DNA from 3 places in the Streptomyces sp. NPDC005303 genome. Region 2 is predicted to be linked to each of the others. Evidence: riboswitches for the same ligand, from Rfam matches in the RefSeq annotation. Region 2 holds a riboswitch; each other region holds the start of a gene.
The links. Region 2 has a riboswitch for thiamine pyrophosphate ahead of thiO (glycine oxidase ThiO). Riboswitches for the same ligand answer to the same signal wherever they lie in the genome.

Region 1 (6,098 bases), on a different contig from region 2:
CCGCAGTGACCGGTCCAGCTGCCCGAGCGGCTCGTCGAGCATCAGCAGCCGGGGGCGCGGGGCGAGCGCCCGGGCCAGCGCGACCCGCTGCTGCTCACCGCCGGAGAGCGCGGCCACGGCACGGCGACCGGCGCCCGGAAGGCCGACGAGGTCGAGCAACTCCCGTACCCGCTCGTCCTGTCGACCCTTTCCGGCCCCGTGCATCCGCAGCCCGAAGGCCACGTTGGCACCCACGTCCCGCTGCGGGAACAACTGGTGGTCCTGGAACATCAGCCCGACCCCGCGCTTGTGCGCGGGCACCGCGCCCTGGTCGCACCCGTCGAGCAACACCCGCCCATGGTCCAGTGGTTGGAGCCCGGCCACCGCCCGCAGCAGTGTCGACTTGCCGCTTCCGCTGGGGCCGAGCACACACACGATCTCGTGCTCGGCGACATCGAGGCCCACCCCGTCGAGCACGGCTCGCCCACCGAACCGTACGGTCGCGTCCTGAAGGCTCAGCAGCATCTAGAACTCCCCGGTCCGGTCGGTCCGCAGCCGTTCGAGGACCAGCAGCGCCACCGCGCACACCACCATCAGGATCGTCGAAAGAGCCATCGCCTGGCCGTAGTTGAGGTCCCCGGCACGTCCGAGCAGCCGGGCCACGGCGACCGGCAGCGTCGGGTTGTCGGGCCGCGCGATGAACACGGTCGCCCCGAACTCGCCCAGCGACACGGCGAAAGCGAAGCCCGCCGCGATCAGCAACGCCCGCCGCACCATGGGCAGATCGACCTCCCGCCACACCCGCCACGGCGAGGCCCCGAGCACGGCCGCGGCCTCCCGCAGCCGGTGGTCGACGGCCCGCAGCACGGGCAGCATGGTCCGGACGACGAACGGCACCCCGACCAGCGCCTGCGCGAGCGGCACCAGGATCCACGACTGCCTGAGGTCCAGCGGCGGCTCGTCGAGGGAGATCAGGAACCCGAAGCCCACGGTCACCGCGGACACCCCGAGCGGCAGCATCAGCAGCGCGTCGAAGCCCCGCACGAACCGCCCCGCGTCCCGCCGTGTCAGCGCGGTCGCCGCGAGTCCTCCGACCAGCACCGCGATGGCGGTCGCGGCGAGGGCGTACTCCAGCGAGTTCCCGACCGCCTCGATCGGCGCGACGAGGAAGACCCCGCCGTCGTCGCGGGTCAGCGCCCGGTAATAGCCGAAGCCGGGGGCGCCGAGCGACCGCTGGACGAGCACGGCGAGCGGCAGTACCAGGAGTACGGCGACGCTGCCGACGACCCCGGCCAGCAGCCCCCACTCCCCCGCGCCGCGCGGCCGTCGGGCGGTGACGGACGCGTCCACGAGCCGCAGCGCGCTCTCCCGGCGCCGTACGGTCCAGGCGTGCAGGGCGAGGACCGCGCCCACCGCGGCGAACTGGATCAGCGTCAGCACGGCGGCCGTGGACAGGTCGAAGATCTCGGAGGTCTGCCGGTAGATCTCCACCTCGAGGGTCGAGAAGGTCGGCCCGCCGAGGATCTGCACCACACCGAAGGAGGTGAAGGTGAAGAGGAAGACCATCAGCGCGGCGGCGGCCACGGCGGGCGCGAGCGCGGGCAGCGTGACGGTCCGCCAGGCCGCCGGCCGGGACGCGCCCAGCATCCGCGCGGCCTCCTCCTGACGCGGATCCAGCTGGGCCCACAGTCCGCCGACGGTCCGTACGACGACCGCGTAGTTGAAGAAGACGTGCGCGAGCAGGATCGCCCACACGGTGGTGTCCAGCCGTACGCCCCACAGGTCGTCCGTGAGGCCGCCCCTTCCGACGAGCGCCAGGAAGGCCGTGCCGACGACGACGGTCGGCAGCACGAAGGGGACGGTGACCACGGCCCGCAGGACCTGCTTGCCGGGGAAGTCGAAGCGCGCGAAGACATACGCGCCGGGGAGTGCGACCAGGAGCGTGAGCGCTGTCGAGACGAGCGCCTGCCAGGTGGTGAACCACAGGACGTGCCGGATGTCCGGCTGGGCGAGGACGTCGGTGATCCTGCCGAGCTGCCAGGTCCCGTCGGCCTTGAGTCCGCGCGTGACGATCGCGGCGACGGGATAGGCGAAGAAGACCGCGAAGAACGCGACGGGCACGGCCACCAGCCCGAGCCGGGCCGCCGCGTTCCTGAAGCCCTGGCGGGGCCTTACTTCAGTACGAGCGAGGTCCATGACTTGACCCAGTCGTCACGGTTGTCGGCGATCTTCGCCGGGTCCATGGTCTCGGGATCCTTGGCCTGCGGACCGTACTTCGTGAACTCGGCGGGCACCTGGGCGCCCTCGACGACCGGATACACGAACATGTTGAGCGGCATGTCGTCCTGGAACTCCTTGGTGAGCAGGAAGTCCAGGAACGCCTTGCCGCCCTTGGTGTTCTTGGCGTTGCTCAGCAGCCCGGCGTACTCGGTCTGCCGGAAGCAGGTGCCGTCGGCGACCCCGGTGGGCGCGGTCTTCGGCTTCGGGTCGGCGTAGATCACCTCGGCGGGCGGCGAGGAGGCGTACGACACGACGAGCGGCCGGTCGGCCTTGGCCTTCTTGCCTCCGGCCGACCCGGAGAACTCCTCGTTGTAGGCCTGCTCCCAGCCGTCGACGACCTTGACGCCGTTGGCCTTGAGCTTCTTCCAGTAGCCCTGCCAGCCGTCGTCGCCGTACTTCGCGGCGCTCCCGAGAAGGAAGCCGAGGCCCGGCGAGGAGGTGGAGGCGTTCTCGGTGACGAGGAGGTTCTTGTAGGCGGGCTTGATCAGATCGTCGTACGACGTCGGCGGCTGGAGCTTGTGCTCGGTGAACCAGGCCTTGTCGTAGTTGACGCAGATGTCGCCCGTGTCGATGGGGGTGACCCGGTGCTTGTCCTGGTCGACCCGGTACTCGTCCTTGATCCGGTCCGAGCCCTTCGCCTCGTACGACTGGAAGAGCCCGTTGTCGAGCGCGCGGGACAGCAGGGTGTTGTCGACGCCGAAGAAGACGTCGCCCTGCGGGTTGTCCTTGGTCAGGATGGCCTTGTTGACGGCCTGCCCGGCGTCGCCGTCCTCCAGGACCTTGACCTTGTAGCCGGACTTCTTCTCGAAGTCGGCGAGGACGCTCTTGGAGACGGCCCAGGAGTCGTGGCTGACGAGGGTGACGGTCTTGGAGTCGGAGCTGCTGCCCTTGTCGGACGACGACCCGCACGCGGACAGCGTGACCAGGCCGAGGCCGACGACGGCAGCGAAAAACTTCTTGTTGTTCACGGTGATGACCGAACTTCCTACCCAGAATGACCTGGGCGAGGTTCAGAGGGTCTGCGGCCCGATTGCCGCACTCTCAGCGCTGTGGCGCTCCCCTGTCGGATATGAAGATGTACGTACAGGCAAAGATTACCGCTCGGTGGCCGCCAGCTGACCACAGGCCCCGTCGATCTCCTGCCCACGGGTGTCCCGGATCGTCACCGGCACACCATGGGCGGCGATGGCCTCGACGAACGCCTTCTCGTCCTCGGGCCGCGAGGCGGTCCACTTGGACCCGGGGGTCGGGTTCAGCGGGATGAGGTTGACGTGCACGGGCTTGCCCTTGAGCAGCCGCCCGAGCCGGTCCCCCCGCCAAGCCTGGTCGTTGATGTCCCGGATGAGGGCGTACTCGATCGACAGCCGACGCCCGCTCTTCTCCACGTACTCGAACCCGGCGTCGAGGACCTCGCGCACCTTCCACCGGGTGTTCACGGGCACGAGGGTGTCGCGCAGCTCGTCGTCGGGCGCGTGCAGGGAGATCGCGAGCCGGCACTTGAAGCCCTCGTCGGAGAACCGGTGGATGGCCGGCACGAGCCCGACGGTCGACACGGTGATGCCCCGCTGCGAGAGCCCGAGCCCGTCAGGAGCGGGATCGGTGAGCGCGCGGATGGACTGCGTCACCCGCTTGTAGTTGGCGAGCGGCTCGCCCATCCCCATGAAGACGATGTTGGAGAGCCGCGCGGGCCCGCCCGGCACCTCCCCGTCCCGCAGCGCCCGCATCCCGTCCACGATCTGATGGACGATCTCGGCGGTGGACAGATTCCGGTCCAGCCCCGCCTGCCCCGTGGCGCAGAAGGGACAGTTCATCCCGCACCCGGCCTGCGAACTGATGCACATGGTCACCCGGTCCGGGTACCGCATCAGCACCGACTCCACGAGCGTCCCGTCGAACAGCCGCCACAGCGTCTTGCGCGTGGTCCCCTGGTCGGTCGACAGATGCCGTACGACGGTCATGAGCTCGGGAAGCAACGCCTCCTGGAGCTTGCCGCGCGCCCCGGCCGGGATGTCCGTCCACTCCGCCGGGTCGTGCGCGTACCGCGCGAAGTAGTGCTGCGAGAGCTGCTTCGCACGAAACGGCTTCTCCCCGATCCCCGCCACGACCTCCTTGCGCTCGGCGGGCGTGAGGTCGGCGAGGTGCCGCGGCGGCTTCTGGGCTCCGCGGGGGGCGACGAAAGTGAGTTCTCCGGGTGCAGGCATAACCCTTCCAGTGTGGCAGATCATCACCGGGAGCCCAGGCCGGAGCGGGGTGGGGGTGGTCACCTGTGGGTGCCGACTGTCGGCGCCGGACGGCCCAGGGACGGCCCGGCCGCAGGCGCCGTATGCCCTGGCTGAGCCAACACTGGCTGCCGTAATGGTCCACCTGCGCGGAGCAGATCTCGGGCCTCATGGTGCCGGCGAAGACTTCTCCGCGTCCGAGGAATGATCACCAGCTCGGAAGATCGCGTACGCGGATGCTGTCTGAGCCGGCGAGTCGCTGACCTGTCACCACCCGATCAGGCACGCCGGGGGCACGCGCCGGCTCCCTGCTGTGATCTACAACTCTGGCCGGGCGGGGCCGCACATCATGCGGTGGGCCGGGACGACAGACTCGCCGGGCAGGGGATCGATTGCACGGACCCGTACGGCCACGATTTCGGTCGTGACGCGGGATAGGTCCGGCAGCTTCATCAGACGCCCGCGGAAGGGCTCTGGGACGTCCTTGGCGGGCATCTCCACCGTGGCGAGACTGACCCATCGGTCGTAGGTGGTCGGGTAGATGCGAACGAAGGCACCGCATCCGGGGCAAGTCGGAGGATCGATCCATGAGACGTCGTCGGGATCCGGCTCCGGCCTCGGGGGAGTGGTAGCCCCGTCGGTCACGGCCATCTCGTCGGCGAAGACGTTCCAGCACGCGTCACCCTGGAGAACGAGTGGCTGCAGGAGCCTCAGGCCGCGTCTCGCTTGTCGGGCGATCGGCGTCGCCTCGGTCGAGGAAGGACGTGATCGAGGATCGCGCCAATGGCGGTCACCGTGCCCACGATCAACAAGGCGATGGACACGATGCGTAGCCCTCCCTCGCCGTACAAGGCCTGGTGGCCGCACCATACGACGGCTATGCAGGTCATCAGTCCGTTGCCGAGTCGCTTCAGGCGCGGAGTCATGCGCACTCCTGAGTCAGGTACGCCCCCGAAAAAGGGGCGCCTGAGTGTCGCATGGGCCAGTCGCGTGGACTGCGGCGGCCGGGGACTGGCGAGGTGACGAGGACTCATGCGGCACTTGCTTTGCCTGTGTACGTGAGTCCTCGATCCGGTCAGCAGTCGAACGGGGCGTCTGTTTGATTGGCCCAGAAGGAGAGGAACGACCACGTCTGCGCTCCGATGCGCCCGTCGACTGCGATTTCGGCGCATTCCTGGAAGAACCTCGTCGTTTGCGATGCTGCGGGCGGCCGGCCCGCCTGAAAGGGCGACCGGAAGAATCAGGGTCGCGGCGGCGACGAATGCTCGTGCGCCTGCGTAACTGCCGTTGCATCTCGCACTCTCTGCTCACAAATCGTTCGCCCGCCGCAGCTCGGCGTTCTCGGCCCTCAGCCGCTTGATCTCCGCGACCATGCGCACCGCGCGCTCACGAAGCTCGGGCGGATAGGGGGACGGACGTGCAATGACTCGCTCCTCTCAGGGAATCGAGCCTCGATCTGCAAGCACTTCTTCGGCCTGGTCGAACAAAGGCTCCCTGGCTTCGGTGATCACATCTTCGGATGGGCATCGCCGAGGTCGGCGGGATCGTCGGGCGGAGCAACCTCAACGTCCACGAGTGGAGGCGCGCTCTCGCCGGGGCCGGTCCCGACGCCGGAACCCG
Region 2 (6,098 bases):
TCGTACAGCACGACACCGCACGCGTACACGTCGACGCGGGCGTCGGCGGCGCCCGGCTGCTCGATCTGCTCGGGTGAGAGGTAGGACACCGTCCCGAGGACGGCTCCGGTGGTACTGGTCACGGTGTTCACGGACCGCACCAGACCGAAGTCGGCGACCTTGACCCGGCCGTCGTCCCCTATCAGGACGTTCTCCGGCTTCATGTCCCGGTGCACGAAACCGGCGCGATGCGCGGCGCCGAGTGCGGCCAGGACCGGCTCCAGGATGTCCAGGGCGGCGCGCGGCTGCAGGGCCCCGCGCTCGCGCAGCACGTCACGCAGGGTGCAGCCGGCGACGTACTCCATGGCGAGGTAGACGTACGACCCGTCGGTGCCCTGGTCGAAGACCTGCACGACGTGGGGGTGGGCGAGCCGGGCGACGGACTTGGCCTCCCGGATGAACCGCTCGACGAAGGTCCCGTCCGCGGCGAGCGCGGGGTGCATCACCTTGAGCGCGAGCACGCGGTCCAGACGGGTGTCCAGGGCCCGGTAGACCGTGGCCATCCCGCCGACCGCGATCCGCGCGTCCACGCGATAGCGGCCGTCGAGCACCTGCCCGACCAGCGGGTCCTGAAGGGTCGTATCCACGCAGGCGAGTCTACGAGCCGCCGCCGACAGTCCATCCGGTTCGGCGGATTTGGCGGCCGTACTGCAGCTGACCTGTGACGGAGGTCGCACCTGGTCGTGTCCCAGGTCGAACGTGTGTTCAGAATGCCGGACGTTCCGGATCCAGTACGGCCCTGCCCTCCACCGGCGACGACGCCTCGGCGAAATGCCGCCGGGGGATGCGTCCCGCCCGGTAGGCCAGCCGCCCCGCCTCCACCGCATGCCGCATCGCGTGCGCCATCAGCTCCGGCTCTTGCGCCCGCGTCACCGCTGAGGCGAGCATCACACCCGCGCACCCCAGTTCCATCGCCAGTGCCGCGTCCGACGCCGTGCCCGCCCCCGCGTCCAGGATCACCGGCACGCGCGCGTGCTCGACGATCAGCTGGAAGTTGTGCGGGTTGCGGATGCCGAGGCCCGAGCCGATCGGGGAGCCGAGCGGCATGATCGCCGCGCAGCCCACGTCCTCCAGCCTGCGGGCCAGCACGGGGTCGTCGTTGGTGTACGGCAGCACCGTGAAGCCGTCGTCCACCAGGGTCTCCGCCGCGTCCAGGAGCTCGATGGGGTCCGGCAGGAGGGTGCGCTCGTCCGCGATGACCTCCAGCTTGACCAGGTCGGTGCCGAGCGCCTCACGCGCGAGGCGGGCGGTCAGGACGGCCTCTCCGGCGGTGAAGCAGCCCGCCGTGTTCGGGAGCACCCGGATGCCGAGCTTCTCCAGCACGGACAGCACCGAGCCGTGCACCGAGGGGTTCACCCGGCGCATCGCGACCGTCGTCAGCTCCGTGCCGGAGGCGGCCAGCGCCCGCTCCAGCACCTCCAGGCTGGGCGCCCCGCCCGTGCCCATGATCAGCCGGGACGAGAAGGACGTACCAGCGATGACGAAGGGATCGTCGGCCATGGGTCAGCCTCCTTGGACGGCGGTGAGGACTTCCACGCGGTCTCCCTCGGAGAGGGGCGTCGAGGGCCACTGCGCGCGCGGGACGACGGTCTCGTTGAGCGCGGCGGCCACTCCGGAGGGCGCCGGCGTCAGCGCCCGCACGACGGCGTCGAGAGCCGTGCCGGGAGCGAACCGGCGCGGCTCCCCGTTGACGGAGATGTTCATGCCGGCTGCTCCACGGACTCCAGGAACCGCCTCGGGGTGAACGGGCGGGCCACCTCCGGCAGTTCACCGGTCGTCAGGGCGTGTGCCATCGCGTCCCCGGTGACCGGCGTCAGCAGCACACCGTTGCGGTAGTGCCCGGTGGCCAGCAGGAGGCCGGGCAGTTCCGTCGGGCCGAGCAGCGGGGCGTTGTCCGGGGAGCCGGGACGCAACCCCGCGCGGGTCTCCGTCAGCGGCAGCTCGGTGATGCCGGGGACCAGTTCGTGCGCGTCCCGCAGCAGTTCGTACACCCCGCCCGCGGTCACCGTCGTGTCCCAGCCCAGCTCCTCGCTGGTCGCGCCGATGACCAGCTCGCCGCTCTCGCGCGGCACCAGGTAGACCTGGCTGCCGCGCACGACGGCTCGCACGGTACGGCTCAGGAAGGGCGCGAGGCGCGGAGGCACGGTCAGGCGCAGCACCTGCCCCTTCACGGGCCGCACGGGAGGCAGGAGGGCCTGCGGGACCCCTTCCAGGCGGCCGCTGAGGCTCCCGGCGGCGAGCACCACCTGGCCCGCGCCCAGTTCCTCGCCGTCCGTGGTGGCGACCCCGGCGGCCCGGTCCCCTGCGACACGCAGACGTTGCGCCCAAGTGCGGTGGAACATCACACCCGCCCGCTCGCAGGCGGCCAGCAACGCGCGCGTGAGGCGGCGCGGATCGATCTGGTGGTCGCCGTCCACCCGCAGCCCGCCCCGCACGCCCGGCGCGAGCATCGGCTCCAGGCGTCGGCACTCCCGGCCGGACAGCCACTCCGACTCCAGACCCGACTGCCTCTGCAGCGCGTGCAGTTCGCGAAGATGAGCGCGGTCGTCGGCGTCCAGGGCGACGGCGAGCGTGCCGCACCGGCGGTAGCCCAGGTCGAGGCCGGTCAGTTCGGTGAGTTCGGCCGCGAAGCCGGGATAGCGGTGGGCGGAGGCGAGGTTCAGGCTCAGCAGGGTCTGCTCGCCGTAGTGCAGTTCGGTGACCGCGGCCAGCATCCCGGCGGCCACCTGGGCGGCCCCGCCGCCCGGTTCGGGGTCCAGCACGGCCGTGGTGAGACCGCGCTGAGCGGCCCGCCAGGCCGTGACCAGGCCGATGATGCCGCCCCCGACGACGAGGACGTCTGACGTACGTGAGGACATGGGCGTCCAGCCCCTCCCTTCGCCGGCATGACCCGGATCAGGTTCGTACGGTCGGAGGCCGCCCAGCCTCCCTCTCAGCCCGGTGCGTCCGGGCTCCCGCGAGTGCTCTACGTTGGCCACCCTAGCCCGTGCCCGCGCGCCTCTGTAAGGGAGCCTTCCACCATGCCCCGCTCGCTCGACGGCCTCGTCCTCGCCCCGGTGGCCGATCAGGCCCCAGGGCAGGTGGGTACGCGGACCCGGTTCACCTACCACGAGAAGGACGGGGAGATCTGGGCCGAGTACGCGGGCGGTGACGTCGTACGCGGACATCTCGTCGGCACGCGCGCGGGGGACCGCCTCGACTTCCGGTACGTCCAGCTCAAGCGCGACGGAACGACATCTTCCGGGCACTGTGTCTCGACCGTCGTGGAGCTTGCCGACGGCCGGGTGCGGCTGGAGGAGACGTGGGAGTGGGAGTCTCAGACGGGCAGCGGGACGAGTGTGGTGGAACAGGTGAACGAGGTTGTGCAGCAGGTCACGGCGCATGACTCCTGACTGACTGTTTGTCAGTTGACTATGGTGATCAAATGAGCGAGCAGACGCAGGCGCGGGCGCAGCGGCGGGTGGTCGTGGTCGGCGCGGGCATGGCCGGGGTGCAGACCGCGGTCGCCCTGCGCGAACAGGGCTTCTCCGGAACCGTCACGATCATCGGCGCGGAGCCCCATCAGCCGTACGACCGTCCGCCGCTCTCCAAGGCCGTACTGCTGGGCAAGGCCGAGGGCTCCGCCTTCGACGTGGACTTCGAGGCCCTCGGCATCGAACTGCTGCTGGGCCGCGAGGTGTCGGGGGTGCGCCCCGAAGCGCACGAACTGGACACCGAGGCCGGGCCCTTGCCGTACGACGTCCTGGTCCTCGCCACCGGCGCCGAACCGATCCGGCTGCCCGGCACGGAGGGTGTGCCCGGCGTGCATCTGCTGCGCACCCTGGACGACGCCGAGCGACTGCGCCCCGTCCTGGTCGGCCAGCACGACATCGTGGTCGTCGGCGCGGGCTGGATCGGCGCCGAGTTCGCCACCGCCGCGCGCGAGGCGGGCTGCGCGGTGACGGTCGTGGAAGCCGCCGACCGGCCCCTCGCGGGCGCGCTGCCCGCCGAGGTGGCGGCACCGATGACCTCCTGGTACGCCGACGCGGGCGCCGAATTGCGCACACGCGCGCGCGTGGAGCGTGTCGAGCCCGGCGCGGTCGTCCTGGACGACGGCTCCCGGGTGCCCGCGGGCGCCGTCCTGGTCGGTATCGGCGCCCGGCCCGCCACGGCCTGGCTCGCCGGTTCGGGCATCGAACTCGGCGCCCCCCACCGCGAGGTCGTCGCCGACGAGCGCCTGCGCACCTCCGTGCCGGACGTCTACGCGGTCGGCGACTGCGCCTCCTTCCCCTCGGGGAGGTACGGCGAGCGCCTGCTGGTCCACCACTGGGACAACGCCCTGCAGGGCCCCCGCACGGTGGCCGCCGACATCCTGGGCGAGACCCCCACGGTCTACGACCCGGTCCCGTACTTCTGGTCCGAGCAGTTCGGCCGCTTCGTCCAGTACGCCGGGCACCACGCCTCCGCCGACACGACCCTGTGGCGCGGCGAGCCGTCCGGTCCCGCCTGGACGGTGTGCTGGCTGCGCGAGAACCGCCTGGTGGCCCTCCTTGCGGTGGGCCGCCCCCGGGATCTGGCCCAGGGACGACGCCTCATCGAGGCGGGCACGGCGATGGACCCGGCCCTGCTGGTGGACCCGGCGAGGCCGCTGAAGGCGGCGACGGCGTAGACGGCCCGGCCGTCGCCCCCCGGGTGACGGCCGGGCCGCGGGTGGCCTCCCACACTCCCGTCCGGCGGCTGTTTCCGTCGGGTTGGTGAGCCGCCCCCGAGGGCTGTGGCGGTCGTCGTCCCTGGGCGGCGGCCGGGGCGCGGGTGGCCTTTCACGCTCCGTCCGACGGCCTGTTCCAGCCGTCACGGCGAGCCGTCCCACGGCATCGATGCCCGGTGGAGCCCCGAAGACCGCGAGCCACGGCCGGCCGACACACAGGCCTATGCCGGAGGCGTGGCGGCCGACCCAGCGCTTCTTCCCGATGCGACGGAAGAGTCGGCGGTCCGGCGGCGGTCGGTGGTACACCCGGTCGCCGGCTGCCGGTGGTACACCCGGTTGCCGCCGGCCGGAGGCGTCTCGGTGGGTCTCGGGTGGCCCGTTCCGCCGCTTCTTCCCGCCGTGGAGGGAAGGCGTGGGCGCCCCGCGGTACACCCCTCTGCCACCCGTGGAGGCGCCCCGGCTTCCGACTGTCAGTGCGGGATGGCACGCTTAATCCCGTGACCGAGATTGACGCAAAGATCGATGCTCTCGTCCCCGCCTGGCTCACCCTCCCCGACATCGCAGAGATGCTCGACGTCGAGGTGACGCGTGTGCGGCAGCTGGTCAAGGATGGCCAGCTCATCGCCGTACGCCGCGGTGAGAACCGCGCACTGCACGTCCCCGCCGCCTTCATCGACGGGGCCGAGCAGAAGGTCGTCAAGGGCCTGACCGGGACCCTGACGCTCCTCAGGGACGACGGCTTCTCCGACGAAGAGATGCTGGAGTGGCTCTTCACCCCCGACGAGAGCCTGCCCGGCACCCCCGCGCAGGCCCTGAGCGAGAATCGCGGCACGGAGGTGAAGCGCCGGGCCCAGGCGCTTGCCGTCTGAATCGAACAGCATCGGCGTACGGGCCGTGACCGCCGAGGCCACGGCCACGGTCCAGCACGGCCCGTACGCCACCGAACCCGGGGGAGACACACGCATGCCCGACACCGCCCGCACCCAGCTCGCCGACGCCCGCGTCTACCTGTGCACGGACGCCCGCAGGCGCCAGGGCGACCTCGCCCAGTTCCTGGACGCGGTCCTGGCCGGTGGCGTCGACATCGTGCAGCTGCGGGACAAGGGCATGGAGGCGGCCGAGGAACTGGAACACCTCCAGGTCCTCGCCGACGCCTGCGCGCGGCACGGCAGGCTGCTCGCGGTCAACGACCGGGCCGACGTCGCCCACGCGGCCGGTGCCGACGTGCTCCACCTGGGCCAGGGCGACCTGCCCGTCCCCGCCGCCCGAGCGATCCTCGGCGGCGACGTCCTCATCGGCCGTTCCACCCACGCCGAGGCGGAGGCCGCCGCGGCCGCCGTGCAGGACGGTGTGGACTACTTCTGCACCGGCC
Region 3 (6,098 bases), on a different contig from region 2:
TCGCCATGGACGGCGGAGTGACCATGGCCGGAAAACTGCTGGTCCAGCAACTGCCCCTGGATATCTGAACCTTCACAGGGCAGACGTTCCCCCACGGCGGACCGACCATCGACCGCGCAGGCCAGAGGCCAATTTCTGGAAACCCCCTGTCACCGTGTGCCGTGACCGCTCTACCATCGGCTTATCCGTAGCAGGCTCCCCTCCGTTTCTGCCCGACGGCTCGTTGGCATGCGAGCCCCAAGCCCTACGGAGCATCGGGGGATGCACATGAACAGCGTTCCGCAGCACCTGCACAGCGAGGACCGCCAGGAGTACGAGCGGATCCTCGACGAGGCGCTGCGCTCCGCCCCTACCCGCCCGGAACTGGCCGCTGTCGGACAGCGGCTGAACCCCGAACAGCTGCGCACCATGGCGCTCAACGCCACCGCACTCATCACGGCGGCCGCGGCGACCGAGTACCAGTACTACGTGAAGGTCCGCGAGGAACAGCGCCGCCCGGCGACGCCGTCCACCCTGTCGTCCGTGCACGAACCCGGTCCCGCCGACTCGGGCACGGGTGCGATGGGGCTCGCCACCACCATGGGAGAGGTCGCCGAGACCGCCGGTGCGGGCGCCGTCGCCGTCGCCGCCGTCCTGACGCCCGTCCTCGCCGGAATCGCCGCGGCGATCTTCCTGCTCGTCGGCTACATCCTCCAGATGCTCAGCCCACCACCGGCGTTCGCCCACGCCATGATCACCATCGGGTGGGTGTTCGGCGCCCTGACCGCGGCCGCGATCCTGGTCGCCGCCGGCGGCCTGCTGCTCACCGCCCTGCGCAACCGGCCCTCGCCGGACGCGGGGTACGGCGAACTCAGCGAGGAGGTGGCACGGGCCAGGGACGCCTGGCGCGAGGCCCTGCTGGAACGCGGCCTCCTCCCCTTCCTCAGAGAGGCACTGACCGATCCCGGCACCGCCGCACTGCACCACACGGCACCGCCCGCGCCGACCAGCCGGATGCCCAGCCTGGGCTACGACCGCCCGGGCTTCAGCAGCCCGGACGAAGGAGCCTCCGGTTCCCGCCCGAGCTTCACCAGCCCGGACTACACCAGCCCGGACTTCGGGGGGCCGGAGCACCAGCCGGAATGACACCCGGCACAGCCCCTCGGCTTGCGCCCCCACCACGGGGAGCGCAAGCCGAAGACCCGACCGCGGGCCACCCGCCGACGGTTCGGCCGCCGACGGATCGCCCGCCTCAGTCGGCGATCGGCAGATAGACCCGGTTGCCCGCCGCCGCGAACTCCTTCGACTTCTGGGCCATGCCCTCCTCGATCTCCCCCTGACTGCCGCCGTGACGGCGGCGGATGTCCTGGGAGATCTTCATCGAGCAGAACTTCGGCCCGCACATCGAGCAGAAGTGAGCCGTCTTGGCCGGTTCGGCCGGGAGGGTCTCGTCGTGGAACTCCCGGGCCGTGTCGGGGTCGAGGGCCAGGTTGAACTGGTCCTCCCAGCGGAACTCGAAGCGGGCGTCGGAGAGGGCGTCGTCCCACTCCTGGGCGCCTGGGTGTCCCTTGGCGAGGTCGGCCGCGTGGGCGGCGATCTTGTAGGTGATGACACCCGTCTTGACGTCGTCCCGGTTGGGCAGGCCCAGGTGCTCCTTGGGCGTGACGTAGCAGAGCATCGCTGTGCCCCACCAGGCGATCATGGCGGCGCCGATGCCCGAGGTGATGTGGTCGTAGGCCGGCGCGACGTCCGTGGTCAGCGGGCCGAGCGTATAGAACGGAGCTTCATCGCAGATCTCCTGCTGAAGGTCGATATTCTCCTTGATCTTGTGCATCGGGACGTGTCCCGGGCCCTCGATCATGGTCTGTACGTTGAAACGCTTCGCGATCCGGTTGAGTTCCCCCAGCGTGCGCAACTCCGCGAACTGCGCCTCGTCGTTGGCGTCCGCGATCGAGCCGGGCCTGAGGCCGTCGCCCAGCGAGTACGTGACGTCATAGGCGGCGAGGATCTCGCACAATTCCTCGAAGTTCTCGTACAGGAACGACTCCTTGTGGTGCGCCAGGCACCACGCCGCCATGATCGAGCCGCCGCGCGAGACGATGCCGGTCTTGCGGTTGGCCGTCAGGGGTACGTACGGCAGGCGCACGCCCGCGTGGACCGTCATGTAGTCCACGCCCTGCTCGGCCTGCTCGATGACCGTGTCCTTGTAGATCTCCCAGGTCAGCTCCTCCGCGCGGCCGTCGACCTTCTCCAGTGCCTGGTAGAGCGGCACCGTGCCGATGGGGACGGGGGAGTTGCGCAGCACCCACTCACGGGTGGTGTGGATGTTGCGGCCGGTGGACAGGTCCATGACCGTGTCGGCGCCCCAGCGGGTCGCCCAGGTCATCTTCTCGACCTCCTCCTCGATGGAGGAGGTCACCGCCGAGTTGCCGATGTTGGCGTTGACCTTCACCAGGAACCGCTTGCCGATGATCATCGGCTCGATCTCCGGGTGGTTGACGTTCGCCGGCAGCACCGCGCGGCCCGCCGCGATCTCCTCACGGACCACCTCGGGAGCAACGTTCTCCCGGATGGCCACGTACTCCATCTCCGGTGTGATCTCACCGCGTCGGGCATAGGCGAGCTGTGTGACCGCCTGGCCGTCACGGCTGCGGCGCGGCTGGCGGGACCGCCCCGGGAAGACCGCGTCGAGGTTACGGAGACCTCCCCGCGGTGAGGTGTGCTTGATGCCGTCGTCCTCGGGGCGCACGGGACGCCCCGCGTACTCCTCGGTGTCCCCGCGGGCGATGATCCAGTTCTCCCGCAGCGGCAGAAGGCCCCGACGGACATCCGTCTCCGCGAGCGGATCGGTGTACGGGCCCGAGGTGTCGTACAACGTGACCGACTGCCCGTTGGTGAGGTGCACCTGTCGGACCGGCACCCGCAGATCGGGGCGCGAGCCCTCGACGTACGCCTTGTGCCAGCCGATGGACTTCCCGGCCTCGTCGAGCTGGTCGGAGGCAGGCGTGCGCGCGTCCTTGATGGTCATGAGACCTACTCCCTACGCCGGCATTACCCGGTAACAGGTTCGGCGGTCGACGCAGCGGCTTCCGTCTGCCGACGTTTCGTGGGGAACGTCACTCGCTTGAGATGACGTTCCACGTGAAACATCGCTGGGACGGAGGTCAGCGCCCTCTCAGCCCGGTGCTCCGAGCTCCCGCGTGTACAAAGGTGGCTCCACGCTAGCGTCAATTCGGGCGCGGTGAACAGAGGGCCCCTGTCGTTCTTGCGATGATCGGGCGGTGACCACGACGCATCAGCCCCCGTACCCGCCCCCCGAGCCTCCGCGCCGGCCTGGCTCCGGAAACGGCCCTGGGCACGGCCCGGGCAGCGGCTCCCGCGATGGCTTCGGAGACGGTGGGGCTGGTGGGGCCGGCGGGGTCGGCGGGGTCGGCGGGGTCGGCGGGGTCGGCGGGGTCGGCGGCTGGCATGAGCAGGAGCAGCACAGTGGCGCGCATGGCGGCGGTCACGGCTACGGCCGCGGTCCAGGCGTGAGCCACGCTGCCCCAGGCGGTGGTGGCGGCGGTCTGGGTGACGGTGGTGGCCACGACGGGCAGGGGCGTGGCCATGGATCCGATGACGGGCATGGGCATGGTTCCGGTGATGGGCATGGGCATGGGCATGGGCATGGGCATGGGAGCATGCCCGGCTCCGACCGTGGGCACGGTCACTCGCACAGTCATAGCCATGGGCCGGCCACTCCCGTCTCCAAGCACCTGCGCAAGGTCATCGCGGCGATCCTCATCCCGTTCGGCGTAGCCGTGGTGGTAGGGCTCGGGGTGCTGTGGCCCGGTGGTGCCCCGGCGCACGAACGCACCGGGGTCGGCTTCGACCGGCAGACCCAGCAGGCCACGGTCAGCAAGGTCGTGAGCGTCAGCTGCAAGTCGGTGAACGCCTCGGGGGAGACCCCGACCGGGGACACCTCCACCGCCGAGGGCTCGTCCGCCGAGCAGCAGGCGAACGGCACCTGCAAGAAGGCGACGATCCGGGTCGACACCGGAGACGACAAGGGCCGTACCTTCACTGAGATCGTCCAGCCGGACCAGTCGCGGCAGTTGCACGAGGGCGAGAAGGTTGTGGTCGCCTACGAACCCTCCGCGCCCAAGGACCTCCAGTACTCGGTCACCGACGTGAACCGCAAATTCCCGATGGGACTGCTCGCCGGCATCTTCGCGCTGGCCGTCGTGGTCGTCGGACGAATGCGCGGTGTCATGGCACTGGTCGCGCTGGCCGTCAGCTTCCTGCTGCTGAACTTCTTCGTCCTGCCCGCGATCCTGCAGGGCTCGAACCCGCTGCTCGTGGCGGTGGTCGGGGCGAGCGCCATCATGCTCATCGCCCTCTACATGTGCCACGGTCTGTCGGCCCGCACCTCCGTCGCGGTACTGGGGACGCTGATCTCCCTGGTACTGATCGGCATCCTCGGCTCGCAATTCATCGGCTGGGCCGCACTGACGGGCAACACGGATGACAACACCGGGCTCATCCACGGGCTGTACCCGTCGATCGACATGAGCGGTCTGCTGCTCGCCGGGGTCATCATCGGCTCCCTCGGTGTCCTCGACGACGTGACGGTCACGCAGACGTCGGCGGTCTGGGAGCTGCACGAGGCCAACCCGACCATGGGCTGGCGTGGGCTGTACCGCGCGGGTATCCGGATCGGCCGCGACCACATCGCGTCCGTCGTCAACACCCTCGTCCTCGCCTACGCCGGTGCCGCGTTGCCGCTGCTCCTGCTCTTCTCCATCGCGCAGTCCAGTGTGGGGACCGTCGCCAACAGCGAGCTGGTCGCGGAGGAGATCGTGCGCACATTGGTCGGCTCGATCGGCCTCGTCGCCTCGGTTCCGGTCACGACGGCCCTGGCGGCCCTGGTGGTCTCGGCCGACCGACCGGGGGCGGAGGCTGCGGCGGGGGCGGGGGCGCCCGTACCGGCGACGAGTGCGAGCGCGGGCACGGCCGACAGTCGGCCCGCAGCGGGACGCGGTGGGAAAGGTCGCCGGCGCAGGCGCTGAGAGGGGCCTGTCCGGGGGGTGAGCCGGGGCTGTGCGTCACGGATCCGAACTCCGGTTCCGGGCCCTGGCCCGGTTCCCCAACTCCTACGCTCCCGGCTCCCGGCTCCCGGCTCCCGGCTCCCGGCTCCCGGCTCCCGGCTCCCGGCTCCTACGAGGAAACCTGCTCGCCATAGAAATTGCACGGGCAAGAGCGACCCGCTGCCTGGTCGTTCCTGCGGCGTCCACGCCCCGATTTGAATCAATCACCGCATCCCGATCCGATCGGGACACCTCCCCGTGCCCCGACTCGGGTGCCACCCCCCCTCCCAGCCACAGCCCCAAATCCCTAGCCACGGCCCCAATTCCCTGCCCGACCCTGCCGCCCCAACCTCGGCAGAAGCGTTCCTGCACCCTCCCGTCCCACGCTGAAGCGCTCCCGCACCTCGCCGTCGACGGCATCAGCCCGCGCTCTGCTCCTCCGCCAGGATCCTGTCCAGCGCCTCGTCGAGATGGGTGTCGAAATCGGCCAGCGCGGCCTCCTGGCCCAGCGGCACCAGTTTGTCGGTGCGGTCCAGGAAGGCGATGATCGGCGCCGTCGACGAGCGGAACAGGGCCTGGTCGCCGCCGACCTGAAGCCTGATCAGGACATCACCCAGTAGGTCGGAACCGGCGGGCGAGACCCGTACATCGCCCTCCCCACAGGGCCGACCCACCCCGTCGATCAGCAGCTCGCGTCCAAAAGCCCAGGTCACGGGAGCATCACCCGGGAGATGGAAGGTCAGCCGGACGGCGTAGGGGTCGTCGGCCTCGTAGCGCAGCTCCACCGGAATGCGGAAGGAGAGATCCTCCGACACGAGAAAGCTCATCATGACCTCTGCCTGTACGGTCTCGCGCATTGCCTACCCCGTCATCTGCCTTCGTCGGCCCGGAATGATCCCTCTGACACTGGTGGCATCTTGCTGAACGTGCACGACAGATCACAAGGAGTGAGTTTTCAGATACTGATAGAGATCGAGAGCGAGCCCATCAGACGTCCGATTTCCTCTTGCAGTTGCTGGGTGGCGGCCAGCAACCGGTCCCCTTGATGAGCGG

Region 1: another riboswitch for thiamine pyrophosphate. It lies ahead of ABZT93_RS13455 (thiamine ABC transporter substrate-binding protein); the one in region 2 lies ahead of thiO (glycine oxidase ThiO).
Region 3: another riboswitch for thiamine pyrophosphate. It lies ahead of thiC (phosphomethylpyrimidine synthase ThiC); the one in region 2 lies ahead of thiO (glycine oxidase ThiO).

Annotation. Positions count from the first base shown of each region.
Region 1 is NZ_JBEXGM010000007.1:141,094-147,191, forward strand. It holds gene ABZT93_RS13445 (ABC transporter ATP-binding protein) at 1-504, opposite strand, end outside; gene ABZT93_RS13450 (iron ABC transporter permease) at 505-2,175, opposite strand; gene ABZT93_RS13455 (thiamine ABC transporter substrate-binding protein) at 2,151-3,227, opposite strand; TPP riboswitch at 3,224-3,331, opposite strand; gene rlmN (23S rRNA (adenine(2503)-C(2))-methyltransferase RlmN) at 3,354-4,460, opposite strand; gene ABZT93_RS13465 (hypothetical protein) at 5,189-5,404, opposite strand.
Region 2 is NZ_JBEXGM010000012.1:4,633-10,730, forward strand. It holds gene pknB (Stk1 family PASTA domain-containing Ser/Thr kinase) at 1-626, opposite strand, end outside; gene ABZT93_RS18880 (thiazole synthase) at 745-1,539, opposite strand; gene thiS (sulfur carrier protein ThiS) at 1,543-1,743, opposite strand; gene thiO (glycine oxidase ThiO) at 1,740-2,897, opposite strand; TPP riboswitch at 2,895-3,007, opposite strand; gene ABZT93_RS18895 (hypothetical protein) at 3,060-3,431, shown strand; gene ABZT93_RS18900 (FAD-dependent oxidoreductase) at 3,464-4,687, shown strand; gene ABZT93_RS18905 (Rv2175c family DNA-binding protein) at 5,224-5,595, shown strand; gene thiE (thiamine phosphate synthase) at 5,690-6,098, shown strand, end outside.
Region 3 is NZ_JBEXGM010000011.1:87,655-93,752, reverse strand. It holds gene ABZT93_RS18275 (metallophosphoesterase) at 1-68, shown strand, start outside; gene ABZT93_RS18270 (hypothetical protein) at 262-1,125, shown strand; gene thiC (phosphomethylpyrimidine synthase ThiC) at 1,232-3,007, opposite strand; TPP riboswitch at 3,000-3,189, opposite strand; gene ABZT93_RS18260 (hypothetical protein) at 3,207-3,629, opposite strand; gene ABZT93_RS18255 (YibE/F family protein) at 3,546-5,027, shown strand; gene ABZT93_RS18250 (SsgA family sporulation/cell division regulator) at 5,465-5,902, opposite strand; gene ABZT93_RS18245 (helix-turn-helix domain-containing protein) at 6,001-6,098, opposite strand, start outside.